Sphaerotilus montanus: one gene and its partner. The protein of the gene in region 1 interacts with the protein of each later gene in a pairwise test. Links are inferred from orthologs where the notes say so. Each region holds a gene or a part of one and is shown on either strand. Other genes may lie near its edges.

Region 1 (6,021 bases):
CTGCCGCGACACCAGCCGGTTCAGCCGCCCGAGCACGGCTTCGGCCTGCTCGATGCTGCGCAGCAGCCCGGGCGAGCGCGTCATCATGCGGGTCTCTTCCTGCACGTCGCCGCGGCCGGTCAGGCCGGCATCCCCGCCCCCGGCCGCTTTGCCCAGCCCGGCCATCACGGTGGGGGCGTACTGGTGGGCATTCTGGGGTGTCATGCCCTGGTAGCCCCCGGCGCCGGAGGCTGCATCGGCACGGGCCTGCAAGCTCGGCGGCGAAGGGAAGCGCTCGCCAGAAGCAGCAACCGGCGCACCAGGAACAACGGAGCCGCCACCACCACCACTGCCGCCACCGGATCCGCCTGCAGATGCGCGCATCCCACCCGTCGAGTGGCTGCCGCCGCCAGCGCCACCGCCGCCCGCCACGGGCGCAACCGGCGGCGGTCCGGCATCCCGGCTGCGCCGGATGAACTGGCGCAGGTTGACTTCCGGACACACCCCCTGGCCGATCAGCCAGCGGTTGGTCTCGTGGTAGGCCTCATGGACCAGCCCGGCAAACTCTTCGTGCAGCGGGGCCTGCACCAGACGCCAGTGCTCGACCGACAGTCCGGCGGTGCGCCAGCTGTCCACGGCGGCGCGTGCCAGCGCGTGCGGACGGAGGATGTCCTGCGGCTCCATCTCGTCGCGGCGGTCCAGCGCCGACATGCGGTAGCGCAGGTCGGAGAACTCCCAGCTCGCCTTGTCCATCATGGCCAGGGCCATGCGCGACACCAGGATCTCCAGATCGATCGTCGAGTCATCGACCAGCGCCAGGTCACCCACCTGCGTGGCGACGGGCCGGGAGCCGTGCGCAGGGTTCGGACGGCCGGCCAGCACCGCGGCCAGCTGCGCCACGAACAGCTGCTGCCAGTTGCCGGCCTGACGCGGCAGATCGACCAGCAGGTCACGGCGCTTGAGCATGAGGTCGGGAGGACCGACCTGCGTGCACTGCTCGCGCAGCCGGTCGATGACCGCGCGCACCGTGCGGTTCAGGCTTCTGGAAACCTGATCGCAGTAGAGGCGGCGGGCCTGCGCAGCAAGAACCGAGGACGGGGCAGCAGCGGAGGCCATGGGTGTCGAGCCGGAGTCCGTGCGAACGGATCAGAAGATGAAAGAACCGCCTACTCTACACCAGCCAAATGCGCGCGGGCGTCAGACCACTGCGCCTGAATTCGGATCGTTCGGATCCTGGTCCTTGCGGACGTTGCCGATCAGATCCTCACGCTTGACACCCAGCCACATCGCGATGGCCGCGGCCACGAACACCGACGAGTAGATGCCGAACAGGATGCCGATCGTCAGCGCCAGGGCGAAGTAGTGCAGCGTCGGGCCGCCGAACAGCAGCATCGACAGCACCATCATCTGCGTCGAGCCGTGCGTGATGATCGTGCGGCTCATCGTGCTGGTGATGGCGTGGTCGATGACCTCGGACGTCGTCATCTTGCGGAACTTGCGGAAGGCCTCGCGGATCCGGTCGAAGATCACCACCGACTCGTTGACCGAGTAGCCCAGCACCGCCAGCACCGCCGCCAGCACCGCCAGCGAGAACTCCCACTGGAAGAAGGCAAAGAAGCCCAGGATGATGATCACGTCGTGCAGGTTGGCGATGATCGCGGCGACCGCGAACTTCCACTCGAAGCGCACGGCCAGATAGATCATGATGCCGGCGACCACGAAGGCCAGCGCCTTGAGCCCGTCCTCGGCGAGCTCCTTGCCGACCTGCGGGCCGACGAACTCGCTGCGGGTCAGCTTGAGCGGCTCGGTGGCGGTGGCGCCGGAGCCGGCCTCGCAGGCCTGGCGGCTGATGGTCTCGCCCTTGGGCGTGGTGGTCTGCACCGGCTTGAGCAGGCCACCCTCGGCGGCACAGAGCTGCGCGTAGACGCGGCCCACCACCTCGGACTGCTTGACATCGCCCCGCAGCGGCAGGCGGATCAGCACGTCGCGCGAGGTGCCGAACTTCTGCACCTGCACCTCGCCGAAGTTCATCGCCTCGACGGTCGAGCGCACCTTGGCGATGTCGGCGCTCTGGGCGTACTCGGTCTCGATGACCGTGCCGCCCGTGAACTCGATCGACAGGTGCAACCCGCGCGTGAACAGGAAGAACACCGCCAGCGCGAAGGTGACGAAGGAGATGACGTTGAACACCAGCGCATGCCGCATGAACGGGATGTCGCGCCGGAAACGGAAGAATTCCATGGCGGGCTCCTGTCAGGCCTTGGGGGTGGTGACGGCGGTCGTGGTCGGCGAGGAACCCGGCACGGACGCCGGCTTCCAGACCTGACCGATCGAGACGCCCTGCAGCTTCTTCTTGCGGCCGTACCAGAGATTGACCAGCCCGCGCGAGAAGAACACGGCCGAGAACATCGAGGTCAGGATGCCCAGGCAATGCACCACCGCGAAGCCGCGCACCGGCCCCGAGCCGAAGGCCAGCAGCGCCACGCCGGCGATCAGCGTCGTCACGTTCGAGTCCAGGATGGTGGCGAAGGCCCGCTCGTAGCCGAGGTGGATGGCCATCTGCGGCGAGGTGCCGCTGCGCAGTTCCTCGCGCACGCGCTCGTTGATCAGCACGTTGGCGTCGATCGCCATGCCCAGCACCAGCGCGATGGCGGCGATGCCCGGCAGCGTGAGCGTGGCCTGCAGCATCGACAGGATGGCCACCAGCAGCAGCAGGTTCACGCCCAGTGCCAGCGTCGAGAACACGCCGAACAGCATGTAGTAGGCGGACATGAAGATGGCGATGGCGATGAAGCCGTACAGCACGCTGTCAAAGCCCTTGGTGATGTTCTCGGCGCCCAGGCTCGGGCCGATCAGGCGCTCCTCGATGATCTCCATCGGCGCAGCCAGGGAGCCGGCACGCAGCAGCAGCGCGGTGTCGGCCGACTCCATCGGCGTCATCGAGCCCGAGATCTGCACGCGGCCCCCACCGATTTCCGAACGGATCACCGGCGCGGTCACGACCTCGCCCTTGCCCTTCTCGAACAGCAGGATGGCCATGCGCTTGCCGATGCTCTCGCGCGTCACGTCGCGGAAGATGCGCGAGCCGCGGGCATCGAGCGTCAGGTGGACGGCGGGCTGCTGGGTGTCGTCGAAACCGGCCTGCGCGTCGGTGAGGTTCTCGCCCGTCAGCACCACCTGGCGCTTGACGATGATGGGCACGCCGCCGCGCTCCAGGAACTTCTCGGTGCCGAAGGGCACGGGGCCGCTGCCGGTCAGCGCGGCCTGCGCCTCGGCGCTGTCGTCGACCATGCGCACTTCGAGTGTCGCCGTGCGGCCGATGATGTCCTTGGCCTTGGCCACGTCCTGCACGCCGGGCAGCTGCACGACCACGCGGTCGGTGCCCTGCTGCTGGATCACCGGCTCGGACACGCCGAGTTCGTTGATCCGGTTGTGCAGGGTGTTGATGTTCTGCGTCAGCGCCTGCTGGCCGACGTTGCGCACCGCCTCGGGCTTGATGCGGCCGGTCAGCTTGAGCTCGGCCGGGTCGGTGCCTTCGGTCCAGGCCACGTCCGCCTGGGCGTCGGTCAGCGCCAGGCGCGCCTTGTCGAGCGTCTCGCGGTCGCGCAGGCGGACCTCGATGCTGTCGCCGGCGCGGTTGATGCCGCTGTGGCGGATCGACTTGTCGCGCAGCAGCGTGCGCACGTCGCTGGTCAGCGACTCGGTCTTCTTGGTCAGCGCCGCGGCCATGTCGACCTGCATCAGGAAGTGCACGCCGCCGCGCAGGTCCAGACCCAGGTACATCGGCAGCGCGTGCAGGCTGGTCAGCCACTGCGGCGAGCGCGAGACCAGGTTCAGCGCGACGATGTACGACGGGTCGGCCGGATCGGGATTGAGCGCCTTGACGATCGCGTCACGCGCCTTGAGCTGCGCGTCGGTGTCGGCCAGACGGGCCCGCACCGACAGCCCTTCGAGCTGGACGAAGTCCGGCTGGAGCCCGGCCGCCTTGACCGCCTGCTCCACGCGCGAAACCATGCCCGCGTCGATCTTGACCGTGGCCCGGGCGCTGGAGACCTGCACGGCAGGCGCCTCGCCGAAGAAGTTGGGCAGGGTGTACAGCAGCCCCACCACCACGGCGATGCCGAGGATCAGGTACTTCCACCAGGGATAGCGATTCATCGTGCTGACCGGCCTGGGACAGGCGCGCTCTCTATTGTGGGTGAGCCAGAGGGCAGATTACTTGATCGTGCCCTTGGGCAGGACCTGGACCACCGCGCTGCGCTGGAGCTGCACGACCACGTTGCCGGCGATCTCGACGGACACGTACTGCTCGTCGACCTTGGTGATGCGGCCCAGCAGACCACCACCGGTGACGACCTCGTCGCCCTTGCCGAGCGCGTCGATCATGGCCTTGTGCTCCTTCTGCTTCTTCATCTGGGGGCGGATCATGATGAAGTACAGCACCACGAACATCAGCACCAGCGGCAGCATCTGCGTCAGGGATGACATGCCACCGGCTGCGGCGCCTGCGGTCTGTGCGTAGGCATTGGAAATGAACACGTTCGAACTCCTCGACGGGGAAGGACAGGGTTGTCGGATGAGACAAAGCGTTGGATTGTAGGGCCCCCGCACATGGCCCGTCCCTGGGCAGCCCGGGCGGGGATCAAGCCCGCCCGCACCACTCCGATAAGGTGGCATGGTTTCCTTCCCCCTGCCCTCCGCGAGTGGACCGACAGCGTACCGCGGCACGCTGCCCGTCCTGGATGCCGTGCACGGCGGTCCGTGCCCGCCAACGCGGGTGCTGCTGCAGGTCAGCCGCCCCTGGCGGGCGATGCTGGCGGGCGCCCTGCTGGACCGCGGGCTGCAACCGGTGCTGCCGGGAGAGCACGGGCAGGCGCCTGCCGATGTCGTGGTGCGGGAGTTCGGCCCGCCACGCGGCGCGAACCGCCAGCACGCGGCCGACCTGCGTGCAGACCCGGGCAGCGGAGCGCCCATGGTCGCCTGGCTCTCGCCACAACCCGGGGACGACACCACCGTGCTGCGCCACCGCGCGCTCGACGCCGGCGCCGTGTCGCTGGTCCGCGCCAGCGCGCATCCGGACGAGCTGGTCCGCGTCGTCGGCCACCTGGGCCGGCTGCGCGCCGGGCCCGCCGCTGCGGAGGACATCGCCGCGACGCTGCACGCCCCGCTGACCCGCGTGCTGCAGCACGCCAGTGCCAGCGCGCAGGTCGGCGCGCTGGTGCTGCTGGGTCTGGAGCGCTTCGACGAGGTCGTGCTGACCCTGGGCGCCGACCTGCGTGCGCCGCTCCAGCAGGCGATCGAACACCGGCTGCAGGTGGCGCTGGTGGCCATCGAGGCACGCCACGCCGGTCGTCTGCGGGCCCAGTTGACCCGCTGCGACGACGGGCTGGCCGTGATCATCGTGCCCCTGGCGCGGTCCGCCGACGCCGAGGCCCTGGCCTGCGAACTCCTGCAGCGACTCGACGACCCGGTCGATCTGGGCGACCACCGCCTCGTCGTGGGGGGCCATGCGGGAGTGGCCGTGTTTCCGCACGACGGCCACCAGCCCGAGGTGCTGATCCGGCACGCCACGCTGGCCCGGCACGAGGCCAGGCGCCAGGGCCGCAACGGCTGTGTCGTCTATGGCTCGGCGCTGGGCCGTGGCGCGATGCGCCGGCTGCAGCTGGAAGGAGCGCTGCGCCGGGCGCTGGCGCAATCGAGCTTCGAGCTGCATTTCCAGCCACAGGCCGATCTGCACACCGGCGCGCTCACGGGCGCCGAGGCCCTGCTGCGCTGGCGCGACCGCGACCTCGGCCGGATCGAGCCGGTCGAGTTCATCGCGCTCGCCGAAGACACCGGCCTCATCACCCGGATCGGCACCTGGGTGCTGGAGAACACCTGCCACCAGATCCGGCGCTGGCGCGACCAGGGGCTGGACGTGCCGCGCATCGCGATCAACGTCTCGCGGCTGGAGATCGCCCAGCCCGACTTCGTCTCCGGCGTGCTCAGGACACTGGTCGACCACGGCCTGCCCGGCGGCACGCTCACGCTGGAGCTGACCGA
Region 2 (6,134 bases), 1.8 Mb from region 1 along the record:
GTCATTTCCGTGGCGATGCTGTCCGAAGGCTGGGACGCGAAGAACGTCACCCACATCATGGGTCTGCGCGCCTTCACCAGCCAGCTGCTGTGCGAGCAGGTGATCGGCCGCGGACTGCGCCGCGTCAGCTACGACCGAGACGAGAACGGCCTGTTCGTGCCCGAGTACGTCAACGTGTTCGGCGTCCCGCTGTCGGTGTTCGTCGATGCCGGCGAAGGGGGCGATGCACCGCCGCCACCGAAACCCAGCACGCAAATCGAATCCCTGCCCACCCGCAACGACCTGGAAGTTCGCTGGCCCAATCTCCTGCGCGTGGACATCGTCGTGAAACCCACGCTGGCGGTGAAATGGAGCGAGGTGAAGCCGCTGGCCCTGGACCCGGCAAAAACCCCGCTGTCGGCCGATCTGGCGCCCGCCGTCGGCGGTGTGGCGGACCTGTCGAAAGTCGCCAGCATTGACCTGTCCAAACTGCCCGAGGACTTCCGGGAACAGCGCATCGTGTTTCAGGCGGCGCGCAAGGCGTTCGACCAGTTCGGCGGGAACTTCAAGGGCAACCGGGAATATCTGGTGTTCCAGTTGATCCGGCTGGTGGAGCAGTTCATCCACGTGTCCGGGAAACTGGAGATCCCGAGCCTGTTCCATTCGGACGGACTGCGGCGGCGCATCCTGATCGCCCTGAACATCGACCTGGTGGTTCAGCACCTGGTCAAGTACGTGGAACAGCAGAACGTCGCCAGCATTGAACCGGTATTCGACCCCGAGCAGCCAATCGGATCGACCCGGAACATGCGCACCTGGTACACGACCAAGGGCAACCAGCCTGCGCAGAAGTCCCAGATCAGCCACGTGGTCGGCGACAGCACCTGGGAAATCTACGCGGCCACCCTGTTCGACAAAAGCGACCTGGTCACCGCCTACGCCAAGAACGACCACCTGGGTTATCAGGTGCATTACCTGTGGGGCGGATCCAAACGCCGCTACCTGCCCGACTTCATCATCCGCCTGGCCAATGGCAAGACACTGGTGCTGGAAATCAAGGGCGAGGACTCCCCGCAGAACGCAGCCAAGCGGGACGCGCTGAAACTGTGGGTCGATGCCGTCAACGCCAAGGGGGGTTTCGGTTCCTGGTGCTGGGATGTGGCGTTCCAGCCGGCCGAGATTCAGGACATCCTGCACCGGCACAGCGAGGGCTGAACGGGACGCAAGGTTTCCAGATGGTCCGCACAACTGGTGTAATTTGCCTATTGATTTCGGCAAAAAAATCGGAGGTGCGAACCATGGGCGGATTCGGAAGCGGGCGGCGCGGAAGCCGCGGCAAGGACTGCACGGACGACGTGCGGGCGCTGGACGTGCGCAGGTTGCAGCGGGACGGGCTGCTGAAGCCAGATTCAGCGTTTCGGTGGCGCTGGTCCCGCGGTGGAGAGACAACCGCATCCATCGACATCTGCGTGCAGGCCGACGCGGTGCGGCTGGACTACCGCCAGCGGTCGCGCGGCGGCGAATGGCAGGACATGGCCTATCCGGTCCGCCTGGACTGGACACCCTGCCACTTCGGCGGCGATCGTGCGTGGTGGAGATGCCCGGCGGTCGGCTGTGGCCGGAGGGTGGCGCTGCTTTACAGCGGATCGGTGTTCGCCTGCCGTCGATGCCACGACCTGGCCTATCGAAGCCAGCGCGAGTCCGAGGCCGACCGGTCCACCCGCAAGGCCGACAAGCTGCGCGAGCGCCTGCAGTGGCAACCGGGCATCTTGAACGGCGACGGCGGCAAACCCAAGGGGATGCACTGGAAGACGTACTTCCGGCTGTACGCCGCGCACAACGACGCCGCGGAAGCCATGCTGAGGGAATACGAAGTCCTGACCGGACGGCTACAGGGACGCCTGGCGGCGATCGACACGAAGGGCTGGCGATAGGGACACCCGCGCCAGAAGATCCGATGGACACACCCGGGGGGGTGCAAAACTCCAACCGGAACCACCTCGGGACACCGCGCCCCCCTCGTGCGCAGAATTTATCTGCCCAAAAGGAAAATCAAGGCGTAGACCGCGCCAGAGCACCACGGGACCACGGGACCACGTCGCAGCGGTGCCCTGAAGTTGCCCAACAGCCGACGAATTGCCAGCGAATTGCCAGAAATCAGCGATCGGACCCCAGAAAGGCCAATGGGCTAGCTCCTTGTGAGAGCTAACCCATTGAATTCATTGGTCGGGACGGTGGGATTCGAACTCACGACCCCTTGCACCCCATGCAAGTGCGCTACCAGGCTGCGCTACGCCCCGACTGCTGAGAAAGTGATTGTATGCCGGAATCAATCAGTTCGTCCAGCCTCTGTGGAGATTTTTATCCGAGGACGATGTCTGGCACGTCTGGCGACTCCGGATCCAGCAGCGCGCGGATCAGGAGCAGTTCCTCGCGCAGGCTGCGGGCACCGCTGCGCACCAGTGCGTCGCGGGCCACCTGCGGCGTGGGGACATCGGTGCTGGTCACCCGACCCGGCACCGGCACGGCAGGCATCGGTGCCAGGATCGCACCGGCACGCGGCACCGAGGACGGCATCAGCAGCGTCGCATCGACCCGACCGCCGCCGAGAATCAGGTGCGGCATGGACAGGTCTTCGCCGGCCAGATTGTCGTCGTCGAGCGCACGCGCGGCCGCCGGGCCGAGCTCGGCCAGCCGGTTGCGCGCGCCGCTGATGGTGAACCCCTGCTCGTACAGCAGGTCGCGGATGCGCCGGATCAGCAGCACTTCATGGTGCTGGTAATAGCGGCGGTTGCCGCGCCGCTTGACCGGGCGGAGCTGCGCGAACTCCTGCTCCCAGTAGCGCAGCACATGCGGCTTGACGCCACACAGCTCGCTCACCTCACCAATGGTGAAGTAACGCTTGTCGGGGATCGCAGGAAGCTGGATTTCCATTGCAAATCAATGGGTTCGGAGAGTCGGCACGGGTGCGCCGACTTTACTCGAAGTCGCCTTCCGGCGGAATTTCGCCCTGCACCACGGCCTTGAGCTTGTGGCTGGCGTGGAAGGTGACGACGTTGCGCGCGCGGATCGGGATCGACTCGCCGGTGCGCGGGTTGCGCCCCGGACGCGGTGCCTTGCGGCGGACCTGGAAGTTTCCGAAGCCCGACAGCTTGACATCGTCCCCCTTCGCCAGCGACGCATGGACGAACTCGAAGAACGCCTCGACCATGTCCTTGGATTCGCGCTTGTTCAGGCCGAGCCGCTCGAAGAGCAGTTCGGCCAGCTCGGCCTTGGTGAGCGTGGGCGCATCGTCGTCGTCAGGCAGCAGGAAGTCGGGTTCTTCATCCATGGGCGGTGGCCGTGCGGTGGGTCGGATCGGTCGGTCGGTGCGGGGGCATCGCGGGGCGCAGGGTCATGCGCCGCGCAGACGTGCGCCCAGATCGCGCTGCACCGCGTCGAGTGCAGCCTTGACCGCCTCGTCGCTGCGGGCGTCCGTCAGCGGCGCTTCATCATCCAGCAGTTCCAGCCGGATCGCCAGACTGCGCTCGCCAGGCTCGAAGCCGGCGGCACCTGCCGCAGGGCGGTAGACGTCGAACAGCTTCGCGCTGCGCAGCAGACCGCCGGTGGGCGCGGCCAGCAGGCTGGTGATCACCGCGTCATGGCCCACCGTGTCGCCGACGATCACCGCGATGTCGCGCGTGACCGCCTGCTGGCGCGGCACCGCCTGGTAGGCGGGCACATCGCGGGCCAGCAGCGCCGGCACGTCCAGCTCGAACAGCACCGGCGCGCCCTGCCCCGCCGGCAGCTCATACGCCTGGCGCCAGCGCGGGTGCAGCTCGCCGACGAAGCCGATCGCCACGCCGTCCAGCTCGACGCGGGCGCAGCGGCCCGGGTGCATCGCGGGGTGCTCGGCGGCGACGAAGCGGGCCACGCGCGGGGCGACCAGCGCCTCGACATCGGCCTTCACGTCGAAGAAATCGACCGCCCGCTCCTTCACGCCCCACTGCACCGGCTCGGCCGCGCCCCAGGCCAGACCGGCCACGCGCAGCGGCTGGTCGATGCCGACGACGCTCTGCTCGCTGGTCTGCACCGACGCATCGCGCTGGAACACGCGACCGAGTTCGAACACGCGCACCCGCGGCGCGCGGCGCGTCAGGTTGTGGCGCAGCACCTGCACGAGGCTGCCGATCAGGCTGGAGCGCATCACCGACAGCGGTGCGGCGATCGGGTTCAGCAGGCGGATCGGGTGGGTGTTGCCGGCAAGCTCGGTTTCCCAGCGCTCTTCGACGAACGAGAAGTTGATCGTTTCCTGGTAGTCGAGTGCCGCGACCGAACGGCGCAGCGCGTAGCTGCCGCGCTGGGCTTCCGGGCGCACGCGGGCGGTCACCGGGGCGACCGGCGCGGTCAGCGGAAGCTGGTCGAAGCCGATGACGCGGATGACTTCCTCGATCAGGTCTTCCTCGATCTCGATGTCGAAGCGCCAGCTCGGCGGCGTCACGGTCAGCACACCGTCCGACTCGGTGAACGACAGGCCAAGGCGGGTCAGCACCTCGCTGCACTGCGCCTGCGTCACCGGCATGCCGATCACCTTGGCGGCACGCGCCACACGCAGCGCCACCGGCTTCTTCGCCGGCAGGTTCACGATCGCGTCCGTCACCGGGCCGCACGCCGTCGCCTCGCCGCCGCAGATCTGCTGGATCAGCGTGGTGATGCGCTCGATGCGCTCGACGGTGTGGGCGGGGTCGACGCCGCGCTCGTAGCGGTGGCCGGCGTCGGTGCTGAAGTTGTAGCGGCGCGAGCGGCCGGCAACGGCGTCCGGCCACCAGAAGGCGGCTTCGACGTAGACGTTGGTCGTGTCGTCACCCACCGAGGTCGCGTCGCCGCCCATGATGCCGGCGAGCGATTCGACGGCCTGCGTGTCGGCGATGACGCCGACCTGCGCATCGACGGTGATGGTGTTGCCGTTGAGCAGCTTGAGCGTCTCGCCCTCGCGGCCCCAGCGCACCGTCAGGCCGCCGTGGATCTTGTCGAGGTCGAAGATGTGCGTCGGCTGGCCGGTCTCGAACATGACGTAGTTCGAGATGTCCACCAGTGCGCTGACCGAGCGTTGCCCGCAGCGCGCCAGGCGGTCGACCATCCACGCGGGCGTCTTGGCCTTCGTGTCGATGCCGCGCACGATGCGGCCGGAGAAGCGACCGCACAGGTCGGGCGCCTCGACGGTGATGGACAGCGTGTCATCCAGCGTGGGCACGACCGGCGCGGTCGGCAGCGTCTTCAGTGGAGCGCCGGTCAGCGCGGCCACTTCGCGGGCCACGCCGTAGACGCTCAGCGCGTGGCCGAGGTTGGGCGTGAGCTTGAGCGTGAACAGGGTGTCGTCGAGGTTCAGGAATGCGCGGATGTCCTGGCCGACGGGGGCGTCCAGCGGGAGTTCCAGCAGGCCGCCGTGGTCCTCGGACAGCTTCAGCTCGCGCGCCGAGCACAGCATGCCCTGGCTCTCGACGCCGCGCAGCTTGCCCTTGCCGATCTTGAAGGGCTTGCCGTCCTCGCCCGGGGGCAGTTCGGCGCCGACGGTGGCCAGCGGGATCTTGATGCCGGCGCGGGCGTTCGGCGCGCCGCAGACAATCTGCAGCGGGCCGTCCTTGCTGTGCGGGCCGGCGTCGACGGTGCAGACGCGCAGGCGGTCGGCGTTCGGGTGCTGCTCGGCGGTGAGGATCTCGGCGACGACGATGCCGGTGAACGGCGGCGCGACCGGCTGGAGTTCTTCCACTTCCATGCCGGACATGGTGAGCAGGTCGGCGAGCTGTTGCGTGGTCAGGTCAGGGTTGCAGTATTCGCGCAACCACGATTCGGGGAATTGCATCTCAGGTGTCCTTGTCCGGGCTCTGGGGCTTGGGCGGTGGCGGATCAGCGAGTCAGCGGATCAATCAGCGGAACTGGCCGAGGAAGCGCAGATCGCCCTCGAAGAACAGCCGCAGGTCGTTGACGCCGTAGCGCAGCATGGTCAGCCGGTCCGGCCCCATGCCGAAGGCGAAGCCGATGTAGCGCTCGGGGTCGAGCCCGTAGTTGCGCACCACGTTCGGATGCACCTGCCCGGAGCCGGCCACTTCCAGCCAGCGCCCCTTGAGCGGCCCGGACGAGAAGGCGATGTCCACCTCGGCCGACGGCTCGGTGAA

Evidence for each region.
Region 2: the proteins of secD (region 1) and pheT interact in binary tests that used the Escherichia coli proteins (3 or more experiments, as listed by UniProt). The link is inferred for Sphaerotilus montanus from one-to-one orthologs.

The regions. Positions count from the first base shown.
Region 1 is NZ_JACCFH010000001.1:2,098,241-2,104,261, reverse strand. Bases 1,686-4,609 are described here. They hold secD (protein translocase subunit SecD), read right to left. Parts: upstream 4,138-4,609; coding sequence 2,233-4,137; downstream 1,686-2,232. Other genes in these bases: yajC (preprotein translocase subunit YajC), read right to left, coding at 4,195-4,518; secF (protein translocase subunit SecF), read right to left, coding at 1,686-2,220. Also shown: BDD16_RS09555 (DUF1631 family protein), read right to left, coding at 1-1,095; more of secF, read right to left, coding at 1,177-1,685; BDD16_RS09535 (putative bifunctional diguanylate cyclase/phosphodiesterase), read left to right, coding at 4,655-6,021. UniProt on the Escherichia coli protein: Part of the Sec protein translocase complex. Interacts with the SecYEG preprotein conducting channel. SecDF uses the proton motive force (PMF) to complete protein translocation after the ATP-dependent function of SecA.
Region 2 is NZ_JACCFH010000001.1:3,908,752-3,914,885, reverse strand. What follows is about bases 3,098-6,134. They hold pheT (phenylalanine--tRNA ligase subunit beta), read right to left. Parts: upstream 5,822-6,134; coding sequence 3,374-5,821; downstream 3,098-3,373. Other genes in these bases: pheS (phenylalanine--tRNA ligase subunit alpha), read right to left, coding at 5,886-6,134; BDD16_RS17800 (integration host factor subunit alpha), read right to left, coding at 3,098-3,310. In the rest of the region: BDD16_RS17820 (BPTD_3080 family restriction endonuclease), read left to right, coding at 1-1,194; BDD16_RS17815 (hypothetical protein), read left to right, coding at 1,278-1,913; more of BDD16_RS17800, read right to left, coding at 2,957-3,097.